DNA from 4 places in the Paenibacillus sp. FSL H8-0317 genome. Region 2 is predicted to be linked to each of the others. Evidence: riboswitches for the same ligand, from Rfam matches in the RefSeq annotation. Region 2 holds a riboswitch; each other region holds the start of a gene.

What was found. Region 2 has a riboswitch for cyclic di-AMP ahead of MHB43_RS00530 (C40 family peptidase). Riboswitches for the same ligand answer to the same signal wherever they lie in the genome.
Region 1: linked by a shared signal. The riboswitch ahead of MHB43_RS11265 (C40 family peptidase) and the one ahead of MHB43_RS00530 (C40 family peptidase) in region 2 are both predicted to bind cyclic di-AMP.
Region 3: linked by a shared signal. The riboswitch ahead of MHB43_RS18680 (3D domain-containing protein) and the one ahead of MHB43_RS00530 (C40 family peptidase) in region 2 are both predicted to bind cyclic di-AMP.
Region 4: linked by a shared signal. The riboswitch ahead of MHB43_RS07320 (hypothetical protein) and the one ahead of MHB43_RS00530 (C40 family peptidase) in region 2 are both predicted to bind cyclic di-AMP.

The regions. Positions count from the first base shown of each region.
Region 1 covers NZ_CP150294.1:2,375,110-2,379,025, reverse strand. Annotated here, with positions in the region: tRNA gene MHB43_RS11275 (tRNA-Leu) at 1-56, opposite strand, end outside; gene pelA (pectate lyase) at 235-1,197, opposite strand; cyclic di-AMP (ydaO/yuaA leader) riboswitch at 1,616-1,747, shown strand; gene MHB43_RS11265 (C40 family peptidase) at 1,753-2,217, shown strand; gene MHB43_RS11260 (carboxymuconolactone decarboxylase family protein) at 2,291-2,620, opposite strand; gene MHB43_RS11255 (hypothetical protein) at 2,762-2,980, opposite strand; gene MHB43_RS11250 (hypothetical protein) at 3,100-3,429, opposite strand; gene MHB43_RS11245 (xanthine phosphoribosyltransferase) at 3,527-3,916, opposite strand, start outside.
Region 2 covers NZ_CP150294.1:107,717-111,632, forward strand. Annotated here, with positions in the region: gene rbsK (ribokinase) at 1-239, shown strand, start outside; gene MHB43_RS00520 (cytochrome c) at 317-673, opposite strand; gene MHB43_RS00525 (GNAT family N-acetyltransferase) at 824-1,318, opposite strand; gene MHB43_RS00530 (C40 family peptidase) at 1,673-2,143, opposite strand; cyclic di-AMP (ydaO/yuaA leader) riboswitch at 2,147-2,284, opposite strand; gene MHB43_RS00535 (hypothetical protein) at 2,530-3,381, opposite strand; gene MHB43_RS00540 (M1 family metallopeptidase) at 3,392-3,916, opposite strand, start outside.
Region 3 covers NZ_CP150294.1:4,201,723-4,205,638, reverse strand. Annotated here, with positions in the region: gene MHB43_RS18690 (ABC transporter substrate-binding protein/permease) at 1-732, shown strand, start outside; gene MHB43_RS18685 (amino acid ABC transporter ATP-binding protein) at 719-1,441, shown strand; cyclic di-AMP (ydaO/yuaA leader) riboswitch at 1,662-1,859, shown strand; gene MHB43_RS18680 (3D domain-containing protein) at 1,862-2,533, shown strand; gene MHB43_RS18675 (polysaccharide deacetylase family protein) at 2,638-3,429, opposite strand; gene MHB43_RS18670 (hypothetical protein) at 3,583-3,916, shown strand, end outside.
Region 4 covers NZ_CP150294.1:1,624,533-1,628,448, reverse strand. Annotated here, with positions in the region: gene MHB43_RS07330 (Nramp family divalent metal transporter) at 1-789, shown strand, start outside; gene MHB43_RS07325 (HAD family hydrolase) at 926-1,609, opposite strand; gene MHB43_RS07320 (hypothetical protein) at 1,943-2,341, opposite strand; cyclic di-AMP (ydaO/yuaA leader) riboswitch at 2,457-2,631, opposite strand; gene MHB43_RS07315 (glutathione peroxidase) at 3,004-3,483, shown strand; tRNA gene MHB43_RS07310 (tRNA-Leu) at 3,634-3,716, opposite strand.

The sequences.
Region 1 (3,916 bases), 2.3 Mb from region 2:
GGGGTTAGCCCACACGGACCTGAACCGTGCGCGTCTGCCAATTCCGCCACGACCGCATATTGTATCTCCGTGATCAATATCGGCGACAAGAAATAATATATCATGTGGAATCTATCATGTCAACAATGAAAATAATTACAATAAAGCCCGAATCGAAACAGACGTCCATTTCGATTCGGGCTTTACCTTTAACTGCTAATAGTTTGGTTCATTATAACGGAAACATAATACAAATTACAGCTTGGAAGGCCAGTTACCGTACCAAGCATAACCGCCTCTTCTTTCTTTATCAATATCACTTAGTTTGTATTTAACGACCCCGTCACGACCAATAAAGATCGGTTTATCCGTTCCCACTTCGTAGAAACGAGCCCAGATCGGTGCAGCTTTGGAATCAGCGATAATTTTGCTGTCTCCGTTTGCTCTTTCATACTTGTAACCCGTAATCTTCACTTTGTTAAACCATGCTTCAGCTCCCTTAATGGATGCCGTAATTTTAGCGGTAGCAGGTCTGGTTTTCAGGAATTTAACAATCGTTACACTCTCTCCAGCCGTCAGTGATGGTACTTCATAGATTCTTGCGCTTGCCGGTTTAAGAGAACTGGAATCATGTTGTTGTCCCCATGCTGTCAGCTTACCGCCTGAAACAACCTGTGTATTCAGAATTGCATCTACACCTTTGGCAACTGAGTTTTTACTGCGGTTAGCAAGAGTGCTGTCGATAAACGAGAAATCACCTTTACGTGTCGCTACTTCATCCAACATGATCATTACATTAATCATGGCATCATCATTGTAAGTGATGTGCTTGTGATATCCGGAGCTTTGGTAAACTTGTGGCCATCCGCCGTTTGAATACTGCATGTTGATCAAAAAGTTAATTCCTTTGATTGCAGCTGTGGAGTAACGCGGATCATTCGTCTTTTTAAATTCCTTCGCCAATCTTCTAATTTCTGAGTATGTAGCCTTGTTGTCGATCGTGGACTTCGCCCACTCTCCACTTGTCTGTTTATAATCTTTTCTCCAACCTCCATCCGGCAGCTGGTTCTTCAAAATATCAGAAATACTCGCTGTAGTACCCGATGCATCCGCAGCAGATACCGTCCCTACAGGGAGAACTGCCATTCCAACTGCCGAGAACACCATCGTGCATGCCAGGACAAAAGTAATTATTTTCTTCGCTTTCAAATGTAACACTCTCCTATGTTCGTTTTTATAAATCTTCCACTTTTACTTACCTATGATACGCGTCCCCAAACCTCCTTTATTTGTATTTATCACATAATAAAATCAATTTTAATCCAATATGTGGATTGGATAATCAGATAATATGCAAAAAATCGATTTTTGTCAATATATGCAACTTAATGAATATAATCTCTCTAATTCTACATAACGGGATAGTTCTTTTAACTCATGACAAACCTATTTATTTATCCAAATTCGTCTTAAACGAATCAATAATGACGTTTTTGTCATGAATGATACCCAAACTTGATCCCTTCTTTCATATAAAAACCTTAATTCCGCTAACATTGAGGTATTACGAAGGGTTTTAAATAGGTTTGACAATTACGCATTTATGCAATATAGTTTCAAATAGTTACAAAAACTTAATTATTCATTGCCGAGTTTCATGTTTGAAAACGGGGGAACCAATTTGGGTGAATTATTCTTATACATAGGAAATATAGGGAACCTTCTACCGAACCCTTAGCTAACTCCGTAGGCATCGAAGGGAGAACATTGATTTTGAAAAAACTGATTATCTCCATTTTTGGAGCAGCTGTATTATTTACATCCGGGGCAACAAGCACAGAGGCAAGCAGTATCAACTCCGTAGTGAACAACATGACAGGTATACCTTACAAATGGGGTGGCACAACTGTAGCCGGCTTCGACTGTTCTGGTTTTATGAGATATCTTTTCAACAAATACAGCATTGAATTGCCACGTACTTCTCAGCAGCAAGCCAAAGCAGGTACGCCTGTATCCAAGAGCAATGTTCGGACAGGTGATCTGGTGTTCTTTAATACAACAGGCAAAGGCATTTCACATACAGGTGTATATATCGGCGGCGGACAATTCGCTCATGCCTCCAGCAGTAAAGGTGTAAGCATCACAAAGTTATCGAATCCATACTTTAATGACCGCTATGTAACAGCACGTCGGGTAACTGGACAGTTTATGTATGATAAAATGTTGGGTAAAATGTAATTCACATACAAAAAGGCATCGGTTATTAACCGGATGCCTTTTTTGTACTTAAAAATGTATGTTGCATTACTTACTAATGCAGCGCCTTCTGCACTCGCATCGCACCCTGAGACAGTGCATGTCCTCCTCCAACAGCTCCGGCCACCGCAACGGTCTCCATAATCTCCTGATCTGTTGCACCCTTAGCACGGGCTTCTTCTACATGGTAGAAGGTACATACCTCATTGTTGGCAAACAATCCAATCCCAAGCGCAATTAGCTGTTTTGTCTTCGCATCAATCACGCCAGGTTGGAAACATTCTCCGGTAAACTCATGATATGACTTCACCACACCTGGCAGTACATCGCTTAATGCTCCAATCTGATCCTTGTAGGCATGAACTTTATCATTCATCAATGTCATCGCTTGTAGCACACCCTCTCGGCTATAGTTACAGATCTTCCTCACTGTACCTATCTTCTCTCCCGAATGAGTCAATTATGCCAAGAAATCATGGTAATTCCAAACATTTAACGCTCATGGCTCTGCCATAATTATAAGCTGTTACTCACTAAGTGGACTCTGGCGCGGCTCGCTGAACAGCTGATAGCTGTAACCTCGGTCCAGCTTAACGACACGTCGATTCTGACGACGGATAAGTACCTGCTCGCCATCCCAGGCAACCACAATCCCCTTCACGTCGTTCGATTCCAGCTCGTCCCGTACTACTCTAACTTTCTCACCTGACAGACGCAGAGCGTCCAATTCTGTATCACTAATCATCTTCATGGCTCCTATATTTCAAATTTATTTACAAAAAGAGACCTAAATGAAAAGTCATTTAGGTCTCACGTGACTGTATTGGACTGTCATGTCATTCGAAATTATGTCCCGACTGAAAGTTACCGCTGCGCGTGCTCTTTGCTGTCGTTCTTCTCAAACCAAAAATCAAGCACTTTGGCGGACATCACACGTTCTTCAAGGTACTCCACTTGATGCGGTGTAAATTGTTCTTTCCAAGAGAAGGACAACTCTTCGCACAAGCCTACAATCGTCAGTAATTCTGACCAGGCAACATAGCGTTTGTACCAGAAAAATTGAGGATGTTCAATCATATAGGGATAAAGGTCATCGAATTCCGTATGTTTACAATCCAGGGCACGTTCAAAATGAACTTTCGATTCCGCCAGCTTATCATTAAAAAATTGTTCTGTTGCCAGTTGGTTCCCCATGGTGTTGCCTCCTCTCCCTAACATAACCCCATTATAAATGAAATCCGCGGTCATGCAAAGGCATAGTTCAAAAAATAGGCCCTATTCCTTTAAAATGTCACATTTCGTTATCGTCAAATTGTACCGTACCATCGTTCAGGGAACGAATGCGTACCAAGGCTTCCACCGGAATACCCTGTTCACGAATTGTGCGTGCTCCTGCCTGGAAACTTTTCTCGACCACAACGCCGAATCCAACGAGTTCCGCACCGGAACGCTCGATAATTTTGATGACGCCACGAGCGGCATCTCCATTGGCAATAATATCATCAATGAACAAAATGCGGTCATTCTCATGAATGAACTCGCGGGATACCATAATATCAGTTACAATTCCTTTGGTAAAGGACGGTACACGTTCACAGTAAGCATCAGGATCAGCCAGAAGTGTTTTTTTGCGACGGGCGAATACAAGGGGCACCCCAAGTTCATAAGCTGCGGCAAACGC
Region 2 (3,916 bases):
GTGCCGGCGCGTGCCGTGCGCCCGGCTACGCCGTAAGCGCCGTCGATACGACCGGCGCGGGCGATTGCTTCAACGGCGCGCTGGCGGTAGCCCTCGCGCGCGGTGAGACTTTGGACGCGGCCGTAGGCTTCGCCATGGGTGCGGCCGCGTTATCCGTGACGAAGCTCGGCGCCCAGTCCGGGATGCCGTCCGCAAGTGAAGTTGAGGCCTTTCTGGCTGAGCACGCGGCAGATGCCTAATAATTGGTATAACAAAGAGGCTCTTATTCTCCCAAAAGGGGATTAAGGGCCTCTTCATTATGTAGTTCGTGCAGAGATTATTTCTTCTCTGACAGCCACATGGCGATATTTGCAATCTCTTCATCCTGCAGTTTGCCCTTGAAGGAAGGCATACCACCTTTACCTTTGACAATCGTAGAATAGATCTTCTCCAGATCATCCTGACTGCCGATGTTTGCCAGAGCAGGTCCTACGCCACCTTGAAGCTGATCCCCGTGACAGGAGATACAATTGGCTTTGACCAGTGCCTCAGCCTGTCCGGCATCCAATGTTACTTCCGGCATGGTTGGTTTGGCTTCTTCAGCCACTTCTTCTTTCCCTGGAAGCGTAAACATTAAAACAATAGCTAAAGCGCATGCTGCAAAAAATACTCCGCTCATGATCCATTTGTGCATCCCTTATGTCCCCTCCAGAATGAAAGATCATCTAACCTGAAACTATCCATATCATTATAACGGAACCTGTACTGACATCATAGCATTTTGTGGGAATTTTTTGAACTAATCACATAACAAGGGGCAAATTTGGTTGTTTTGCAATGGATTCTAACCGCGAGGCCCTTCATAAACCATACAGTGAAAGGGCTTCAAGCCGCTTGGGGTCTGTCGTTCGTATGTATCCTGGGTGACAAATCCACTCTTCAGATAGACTTGAATGGCACGAGCATTCCAAGTGAGTACTTCCAGATCAATCTCATTCGTGGGATTTCGGCGAATGGCTTCCTGTACAATGGCAGTGACAAAAGCTGTCCCTTGACCCTGACCACACAGCTCTGGATGCATGCCAAGGCCAATCCGGGTTACCCCTTGAAGTGGGAAGTATTGAGCGAACCCGAATATACGATCGTTCTGATCCAGGACGATTGCATATTGCTCCTGCCGCAGCTGTGCATCTCCGAATTCGACTTCCAGAGCTTTCATCTGCTCCCAGGGGAGCCAGCTGTAGATATTGTAAGGCGGATCATACTGCCAACTGCAGATAAGCTCCGCATGTTCTTCTCGCATGGGTACAACGTGAAACGTCACAGGGGTTTCCTTCATACACCTGCATGCTCCTTTCCTTGAAACAGAACTCTTTGTCCACTCTACAAAAGTGATGTTCATTTAGCAAGTCTTCCTTCCCTAGAAAAAAATGAAACAAAAGTTCCGGTAATTTCGTTTATATTATAACGGGATGGGTAAAAACATCATAAGGGCACGGACGAACGAACGCAAAATGAACCTGTTGATGTCGCAGGATATGCCCCGAGTATAACTTGCAACATGAATAAGGATTGAAGCACAAAAAAACCGCCGGATACATTCCTGCGGAGAATGTACCGGGCGGTTCTGTTATGCTTCTTGCTTCGTTCCAGTATGGTTAATGGTTACAGCATCATGTTGCTCAGCTTGTCCCTAGTCAAGGGCCAGTGATTCATATGCGTCCGTGCTCATAATCCGTTTCGCGCCAACATAACGATTGGCCCAATAGTTTTCACTCAATGCACTGATCGTAACGCCTTTGGAAGAAGAGGAGTGTGCAAACTTTCCATCCCCTACAAAGATTCCTACATGAGATACGCCTTTACCTGTTGTATTAAAGAACACCAGGTCCCCAGCTCTCATTTCCATGCGGGATACGGAATCGCCCATGTCGAATTGGGAACTGGATTGGCGTGCCAAATCAATACCCAACTTGTCGAATACATACCGTGTAAATCCGGAGCAGTCAAAGCCGTTAAGCGTTGTTCCCCCACTTTTGTATGTAGTTCCCATTGCTGAATCAATTACTGTGTCCATCTTTGAATCTGCGAATGCGCTACCTGCACCAAGTGATAATGCGAATGTGATGCTAAGTACAGCTGCGGTTAATTTCTTCTTGAACAAGAGATATTCCCCTTCCAACGCCTGCGAGGTTAGCTTAAGGATTCGGTTGAAGGTCCCCTATGACCCCTCTGTAGCAAGATCAATTCACCCATAACTGGTTCCCCCGCTTCCCAGGTGCCAGGAATTTGGCTATGCTAGTTATGCACCTGCGAAATCAAGAAATGACGATTTAATTTTAAGTAGTTACAAATATGAATGTAAAGATTACAAAGTTGTTACTAAAAACTCACTGCGATTATTGTAACAGAGGAGTACGGCTTTGGCAACGTTTAGCAACAAATTTAGCAAAAAAAACCTCGACCTTTGACGGGGAAAGGTTGAGGTTTGCCTATTTATAAGTGCATTTTAGGCCATGAGTTTAACATGTGATGGTAACAATTTTTAAACTATCTGCTCTCACCTTTGGATATTTTGGACTGCCATAATCGAAAATGGCTGCATATTTTCCACAGACTCAATAGACATCTGGCAAGTGGATACGTCTGTTGTAGTATAAGTCCGGTAAGTCCCGTTAATAACCATGAGGCTGAAGTGAAGGCCCCAAAGACGAGCAGGTGTACTCCGCCCAGCAGGAGTGCAATGCCGATTACAGCGATGAGATGACGCATTGCAATCCAGAGTGCTTTGAGGGTACCGTGAGCCCCGCCTTCTCCTTCTGGTGCCGACACACCGAACTGCATGTAGAGTATGGCATGGTGGATGATCCAACCATATACAATCCAGGCAGCAACATAAGGTATACCAGGCAACAGTAATTGAAGGGAATGAAATCCGTCCATGAGAATGGAGTAGAGCTTCGGTATGAGCCAGTAGGCGGGCAGAAGTATCAATAATGTACGTATAGTGTGGAGAAGCAGCATCGGTTTCCACAGATTTTTGATTCCGCGGACAAAGGGGATGCGCTCTTCTGTAGAATTAAAGTGCTGAAGTGAGTAGAGCAGTCCTGCCTGAATGAGGGGGCTGATCAACATGCGAACTAGCAGCATGCCCCCTAGAATCCATAGATAACGATGAACCTCCGGATGGGTAGACAGGTTAAGTTGACTTTCCATTTTGAACAAAAGTGTACTCAGCTCACCGGCATCAGCATCTGGATAGCGAAGGAGTAGTGGGATGACCGCCGACTGTACCATTCGATAGAAGAAATATCCCCAAATGAGTTGATAGAGAAATAAGAGTGCGGCAATGAACATATGCTGACGGACGAGAAACCAGCCTTCACGTATTTTCGCTTTCACCGTTTCCACCTCACCATGACAGACCTCCGAATATGGCTTCTATTAGTTTGGTTACACTCATGCTCCAGCGGGACTTTGCCTGCTCATCCAGTCCGGATTTCAGGAAATTGTTCATATGGCGGTTCTCCAGCACGATCGAGTACAGGGGATCGGTCATGGCCCAGGATACGGGGGATGTGTGAGTTAATTTATACGTGATGCGATCTTCTTGTCCATTCCATTGCTTGGTGAGGATATGCCCGTCTTCAAAAGCAATGCGAACAGGAACGGCGCTGTAATCACTGCCCTTTTTTGCGATCGTCACGGATGACTCGTACAATGTTTGACCGTCTTTCTGTACGGGCGTAACACGAATCTTCTCTACAGCAAAGTCAGCCATCCCGTTACCATAGACGTATTGATCAAAATAATCAGACCAGGAAGTGCGGGTCACTTGTTCCACAACGTTCTGGAAATCAGCCGAAGTGGGATGTTTGAAGCGGTATTTCTTCACATAGGTAGAGAGAATGCGTTCCATCTTTTTGGCACCGACTTG
Region 3 (3,916 bases), 3.2 Mb from region 2:
AGTGAAGATAAAATCAATCAGATGGTGACGGACGCCAGCCTCTTGATGGCGGATAAAGCGAACAAATCACAAAATATTTTCCAAGTATTCTGGGAGTACAAAAGTTTCTATGCTACAGGTGTAGGATACACACTTCTGTTGTCTGCACTTGGGGTTATCTTCGGGGTAATTATTGGATTGATCATCTGTTTGTTCCGTTTGCATGACGCTGCAATCTTGCGCTGGATCGGTACTGCTTACGTTGAAGTGATCCGTGGCACACCGATGCTGGTACAATTAATGATTATTTACTATGGTTTTTCCCTGAGCTTTGGCATTAACTTCACTGCCCTTCAGGCAGGTATCATCACGCTTTCCATTAATAGTGGTGCGTATCTAGCGGAGATTTTCCGTGCAGGTATCCAAGGGGTGGATCGTGGCCAGTTGGAAGCAGCTCGCTCCCTCGGAATGGGCAGAGGTGCAGCCATGCGCTACATCATATTGCCACAGGCTTTCAAGGCCGTATTGCCGGCAATTGGTAATGAATTCATAACGATTATCAAGGAATCCTCCATTATCTCTGTTATCGGTATGGTGGACATTATGTATCAGGCAAGTGTAGTCAAGAACATTACGTACCAAGGCTTGAGTCCATTTTTGATTGCAGCAGCCATCTACTTTGTAATGACGTTTATTTTGTCCAAGCTGCTGGGACGACTGGAAAGGAAGTTGAGTGCAAGTGATAGACGTTAGACAATTACACAAATCTTATGGAAATAACGATGTGCTTAAGGGCATTAATGTGACGATTGGCAAAGGCGAGGTTGTCGTGGTTATCGGTCCTTCCGGTTCAGGTAAAAGTACATTCTTGCGTTGTCTGAACCTCTTGGAACAACCTACATCAGGTGAAATCGATTTTGAAGGTGTTTCAATTACGGACCCCAAGCACAACATTAATGCAACTCGGGAAAAAATGGGCATGGTGTTCCAGCATTTCAACCTGTTCCCACACAAAACGGTACAGCAAAACATCACGATTGCTCCGATTAAAGTGAAGAAACAATCCACGCAGGAAGCGGAGAAAATTGCTGCTGATCTGCTTAACACTGTGGGCTTGTACGATAAAAAAGATACATTCCCGAATCAGCTGTCCGGTGGACAGAAGCAGCGGATCGCTATTGCAAGAGCATTGGCTATGCAGCCGCATGTCATGCTGTTTGACGAGCCTACTTCGGCACTGGACCCCGAGATGGTCGGTGAAGTGTTGGATGTCATGAAACGTCTTGCAGAAGGTGGGATGACTATGGTCATTGTAACGCATGAGATGGGTTTTGCACGTGAAGTAGGAGACCGGATCCTGTTCATGGATGGCGGGGTTATTGTAGAAGAGGGAACACCTGATGAGGTGTTTGGAGCACCAAAAAATTCACGTACACGTGATTTTCTTGCCAAAGTACTCTAAATGAAAGTGATCAATAGCGTTACTGACTTCGAGTCGGTGACGCTATTTTTTTATGGTTAATAATCACGTATGGATTCGGAAAAGTAACTATTCTGTTACCAAATGTAAAGTAATCGGGTCGTCCAATATTTCTAAAGTATCCAGTACTCTTACATATGCTTACATGCTAAAAAACCATTTGGTAAGAATTACTACAAGTTCAGGTTACAAAATTGTGATATATTGAACTCTGCCGAAACTTCCGGACAGGGAGTGCGGGGGATGTAACGATGCAGATTTGTGCAGGGGGAAGATCTACAGCACACTGCTTGGGGTGAATTAGGGGTACATAACGTTTCAAATGTAATGAAGAACCTATAGGGTGGGCTCCTCATCCGAATCCGACAACTAACTTCGCAGGCACAATGAGGGAGGAAGACCATGATTAACAAGAAACGTATAGCCAAAACAGCAGTAGCATTAATGACAACAGCAATGCTCATTCAAGCCGTTCCGGCTCACGCCGATTCAGTTCATGTGGCCAAAGAAGGGGATACCTTCTACACCTTATCAAAACAATATGGAGTAGCAATGAACACGTTGGTTAAAGCAAACAACGACATTTCACCTTACAATATTTATGGTGGTTTGAAAATTACAATTCCCGGTAAGGCAAACAATCTAGCTGCCGCGGCGACGGGGAGCAAGACCCAAGCCAAAACGGTTACTACAGCAAGCTTGGACGTTAACGCAGATAACAAAGTGGTTCAAGCCTGGGGTAAAACATTCGATTACAGCAAAGCTGTGAACGTGAAAGCAACGGCATACTCTGCAGATCCGTCTGAAAATGGAGGCTGGGGTGCAGTCGATTATTTCGGAAATGACCTTGAACTGGGTACGATTGCAGTTGATCCAAGTGTAATTCCACTCGGAACCAAAGTACTGGTAACGGGTCACAGCCATCCAGGATTGCCAAAACAGGCTTTTGTAGCCACAGCGCGTGATGTAGGCGGTGCAATCAAGGGTCACCGGATTGATATCTTTATCCCGGGTAGCAAACAGTCCGTAAGCACATTTGGATTTCAGGATATCGAGCTGTACATTCTGAAGTAGAAAATTAATTACATCTAACGAATTCAAACAGGGTGTCTGCCAGTCGCAAACTTGCGATTGAACAGCACCCTTTTAATATTCTCATTTATTTCTTCATCGTCATCTTAATCTTTGGCCTTTGACAATCCCAGCATTTCGTCCAAGGTGACAAGTTCATATCCGCGCTTTTGCAATTCCTCAATGATTTCAGGCAAAGCCTCAATCGTGCCGTTCAGGTTTGATCCTACACCGCCTCCAGCATGTTGCAGAACGATGGAGCCTGGTTTTACGGCAGACAGGATGTTATCTTTCACCTGTTCCTTTGAAAGGCCTTTCCAGTCCAGAGAGTCTACGTTCCAGTTCACAATGCTATAGTGTTGTTTGGCAGCCCATCTCAGCTGTTCTTCATTAATGTCTCCATAAGGCGGCCGAATCATCTTCGGCGTATATCCCGCCAAACGTCGAATAATATCCCCGGTATGTAAAATTTGTTTGCGAAAGGCATTCATCGACAGCTTACTGAATTCAGGATGATTGTAGCTGTGATTACCAACCATATGCCCTTCCTTAATGATGCGTTTCACCAGATCCGGATGTTTCTCTGCACGACTACCCACGATGAAGAATGTAGCTCTGACATTGTATTTCTTCAATACATCCAGCACTTGTGGAGTAAATCGTGGATCAGGTACATCATCAAAAGTCAGTGCAACCTTCTTTGTTGAAGGACCATTGGTTTTGAACGTATCGGCATATTTTTGACGTAACTGTCCCAATGTCAGTTGTTCTTCTTCCGCAGAATCCGAACCTGATACGGATTCACTTGGCGGGCTTGAAACATCCCGCGATGAAACTGGAGCATGATATCCTCCGAGAAAAATAACGATAACCATCAGCATAATGAGGCGTACGCGCATAATAACGGCCTCCTTTTCCAAAATGACGTTCTCTTTGGTATGCCCGGGCTATCCATAAGTTATGCGTAGTGTGAGAATTTTCATTGCCGATGTAGCTCATGAAAGCCATAATTCCTCCATATATAACATATAGAAAAGGATAGGTGGATGGGTATGAGTACATATGATTTGAAATCCATACGTTTACAGGTGATTGAAGCAGGAGAAGATAAGGTTTTTCTCGTTACGGGAGGAAAGGCGCATATTGGCGCCGCAGCCACATTCTATGTAGATCATGAGCGCGTAAGCGGGACGACGGTACATATTCCCGGTCATAAGGAACAAGAACTGTGTGAGCGGCTTGCCCGGAAGGCTGCCCAGCAGCTGAAAGTAACCGTTACGGTGATCATGGGTATTCATTTTGATTCCATCACGCGGATGCAGATCGACGAAATCGTGCAGACTGCAGAGAGGTTGATGGAAGATCATCTGATCAAAGATAAACGAT
Region 4 (3,916 bases), 1.5 Mb from region 2:
ATCGCCCTCTGCTTCGGGATTGATCTGTTTCTGGCGAAACCGGATATGGGCGGTGTTCTCCATGGTTTTGTACCCAATGTTGAGATTCTGCAAAACCCGGCTATGCTCTATATTGCCATTGGTATTATCGGAGCAACCGTGATGCCGCATAATCTGTACCTGCATTCTTCCATTGTCCAGACCCGTCAGATCGAACAGACCCCACAGGGCAAAAAAGAAGCCATTCGGTACTCGACCATGGATTCTACAATCGCGTTGACACTGGCCCTGTTCATCAATGCAGCCATCCTGATTGTATCTGCTGCTGTATTCCACAGCGCTGGTATGACGCAGGTTGCCGAGATCGCAGATGCTTATCATCTGCTGACACCTCTATTGGGTACTACGGTTGCAAGTATTCTGTTCGGTGTGGCGCTGTTAGCATCAGGTCAGAACTCTACCCTTACAGGTACACTTGCTGGGCAGATCGTTATGGAAGGTTTCCTGAACATTCGAATTCCGGCTTGGCTGCGCAGACTGGTCACACGTCTGATCGCCATCATCCCGGCGGTAATTGTGACAGCCATTGCAGGAGAACATGGCACAGAAGAACTGCTCATTTTGAGCCAGGTCGTGCTGTCGCTTCAATTGCCCTTTGCTGTAATTCCCCTGGTGATGTTCACAAGTGATAAAAAAAGCATGGGTGCATTCGCCAACAAATTGTGGCTCAAAATCATCTCATGGGTCATTGCCGCGATTATCGTTGTGCTGAATGTATATCTGATCATTCAGACGATTCGGTTATTCTAATCTCGTTCTCATCGACAAAATACTAAAAAGGCTGATCAACTCCGGTATGCTATACCCAAGTTGATCAGCCTTTATTGTTGCAATACAGCAAGGTGTTTTCTTTTATAGTAAAACTCAAACTCCAGTAAACAATCATCTAATCCTGATTTGGTATCAGTAACGGCAGGAGTTGATCCAATGAATCAACAGTCCAATCCGCACGTTGGTCATCAGATAGTTCTGGCTGGAATCTTCCGTAACCCTGCATAATTCGAATCGTACGCATGCCCAGCTTCAGAGCAGGTATAATGTCGTTATCGATCCGATCGCCGATCATGACGGCTTCCTCCGGTTCACAACCGGCCTGTTTCAAGGCCACAGCGTATAACTCAGGGTCTGGCTTGGACACTCCTTCTTCAGCCGAACATGCCAGAACATCAACATACTTCCGCAAGCCGTAGCTCTCCAGTCTCTCTTCCGTTCCAGGACTCTGATTGGCAATAATGCCAATGCGATAATGCCGTGACAACTGCTGAAGGACGTAATCCGCTGATGGAAAAGGACGTTCAAGATCTTTTTGAAATTTCAGCTTGTCCTGAATCTGCTTCTGGTGTCCGTCGTCTTCAACGAATGTGCGAATCGCCACTCTCATCGGCCATTGCTCATATCTCTGGTAACAGTTCGCGAACAGTTCGCGTACCGCCTCAATCTTCACCGGATACCCCAATGCACAGACTTCGCGGACGAACTGTCCGATAATATCATCAACCGGCTCCCATTCATCCACCAGTGTATCTCCAACATCAAAAAACAACCATTTCAATCCACCTACATCCGGCACGCCAATTCCTCCTTGTAAGCCACAGGTGATTCCTGATCCTAATCGAGTTCAAAAAGTCTGGTTTTCAGTACCGAGAAGATGGAATGAAGCTAGAAATGGAGTAGCGGAGCGTAGGGAAAACTACGTGAGCAACGGACATTTCGGCTGAATTTCATATTCGATGCTGATGATGCCACAAGGCATCCTTCGTAATCAAAAGCGGACTTTTTGAACAACCTCTAAAACCATAAAAAAGAAGACTCACCATCCTGCATGAGTCTCCTCAAACTTCCGTTTATCGATACATTCAATTATAACAGGCACCTTACACCTGAGCAATCACAAGCGATGGCATTAACCATTGAGGAGAAAGCCAACTTCCCCATTGAGCGAATATACGATCCGGTCTGCGCCCATGCCCCGATAGATGCCCTTAGGATGACTCTGCTCCGTAATAACGCACAGGGATTTCGATGTCCATGAACGGCAGATCTGTAAATAACGACAGGTCAGATTCAGGCTGTTCTCGAAAATAAACACGTTGCCTACGCTGCCCTGCGGCAAAAACCATTTTTGAGCTGCAGCCGTGTTCATGCGAATGACATGTTCTACTCCGATTCTACGGAGTCTGCGCTCTTCCCCTGCACTGTTGGTTAGAACGGCAAACGGCATTTTTTTGTACATCAGCAATTTAATAAATTTGCGTCCTGCTTCATTTGGAGCAGTCACTAAGATCATCTCAGTATCCATCATTCGTTCCTCCCTTGGCGTGAAAAGACAACAAAAAAGAAGCGTGGGGGACCAAGGCCTCCCGAACGCTTCTTAAATAATCCATGGCGAAAACACCATGAACCAGCGTACGGCTTGTTGCCTCTCCCTTTAACGCTTACGAGGTTAGCTGACGGATTCGGGCGCGAGAGTCGCCCTATTTCCGGCTGTCACCGGAAAATTCACCCCATGAATGCCACTGTCCTGGACAGCGCATTCTGTTGGTTCCCCCGTTTCCCATTCATCAATGAATGGAAACTCAGCGATTAAAACATCGTTCGTATATCTTAAGGATAAGATCGAGCGATATTATCGTTTGTTTCGTTTTTCAGGTACAATTTAGTTTAAATTGAAATTACGTTATGAATCATACACCCGCGCCATGTCGGTGTAAAGTCCGCCCAGATCACCGAATCGGCAGATTTTTGCCAATTCCCATCCGTAATAACGCTTACAACAAAGTTATACTCCATCTATCTCTTCAAGGCTATCTAATTCTCACTCTGGCGTAAATCACTTCCCAATTCATTCACGTATTCTGCACAACTTGCCTGTTTTGATTCTTTTAACACCACATTAGTTTTGCAATATTTAATTGTAACCAATATAATAGAAGATATAAGAGTAAATAAATGGAGGCGATTTAGATGACAGTCTACGATTACAAAGTGAATACACTTCGCGGTCAAGAAGTTGAAATGTCCGACTACCGTGACAAAGTGTTACTGATTGTGAATACGGCAAGCTCATGCGGCCTTACCCCTCAATTCAAAGGTCTGCAAGAACTGCAAGACAAGTTTCAAGATGCTCCATTTGAAGTGCTTGGTTTCCCAAGCAACCAGTTTGCACAGGAAAAAGGATCTTCCGACGATATTGCCGAGTTCTGTCAGATGAATTATGGCGTGAGTTTCCCCATGTTTGAGAAAATTGATGTGAACGGCTCAAGCGCTCACCCTCTTTTCCAACACCTTAGCACAGAAGCTCCTGGCCTGCTCGGCTCCAAAGCAATTAAATGGAATTTCACCAAATTCCTTGTGGATCAGAACGGACAGGTAATCAAACGTTATGCTCCCAAAACAACACCGGACAAGATTGAAGAAGATATCAAGAACTTGCTGCAAAAATAATACATTGGCCACCCGTAGCCGGAAGGTAGAGCACCATTGCCCCGGTAATGGATGGCCTTTTTTTTCTCAACTCTGATGTCAAACTGTTCAAAAAGACAAAAAAAAGAAGCCTTCCATTAATGGAAAGCTTCTTTTTAATCGTTCATATGATGCGGTCGAGAGGACTCGAACCTCCACGGGCATACGCCCACTACCCCCTCAAGATAGCGTGTCTGCCATTCCACCACGACCGCATGTCGTAAATAATCGGCAACAGAATTGATTATACCGGGTCCAGAACCAAAAGTAAAGTATTTTTTAATACTACTTTTTCAGCTAGGCAATTTCATCAAAAATCGCATAATCTCGTCATCTTTACCCATGAACTGCATATCATTAGATTTGATCCCCTCTTTTCCGGCTTGAGCTGATCTTATTGATTCATTTATATATA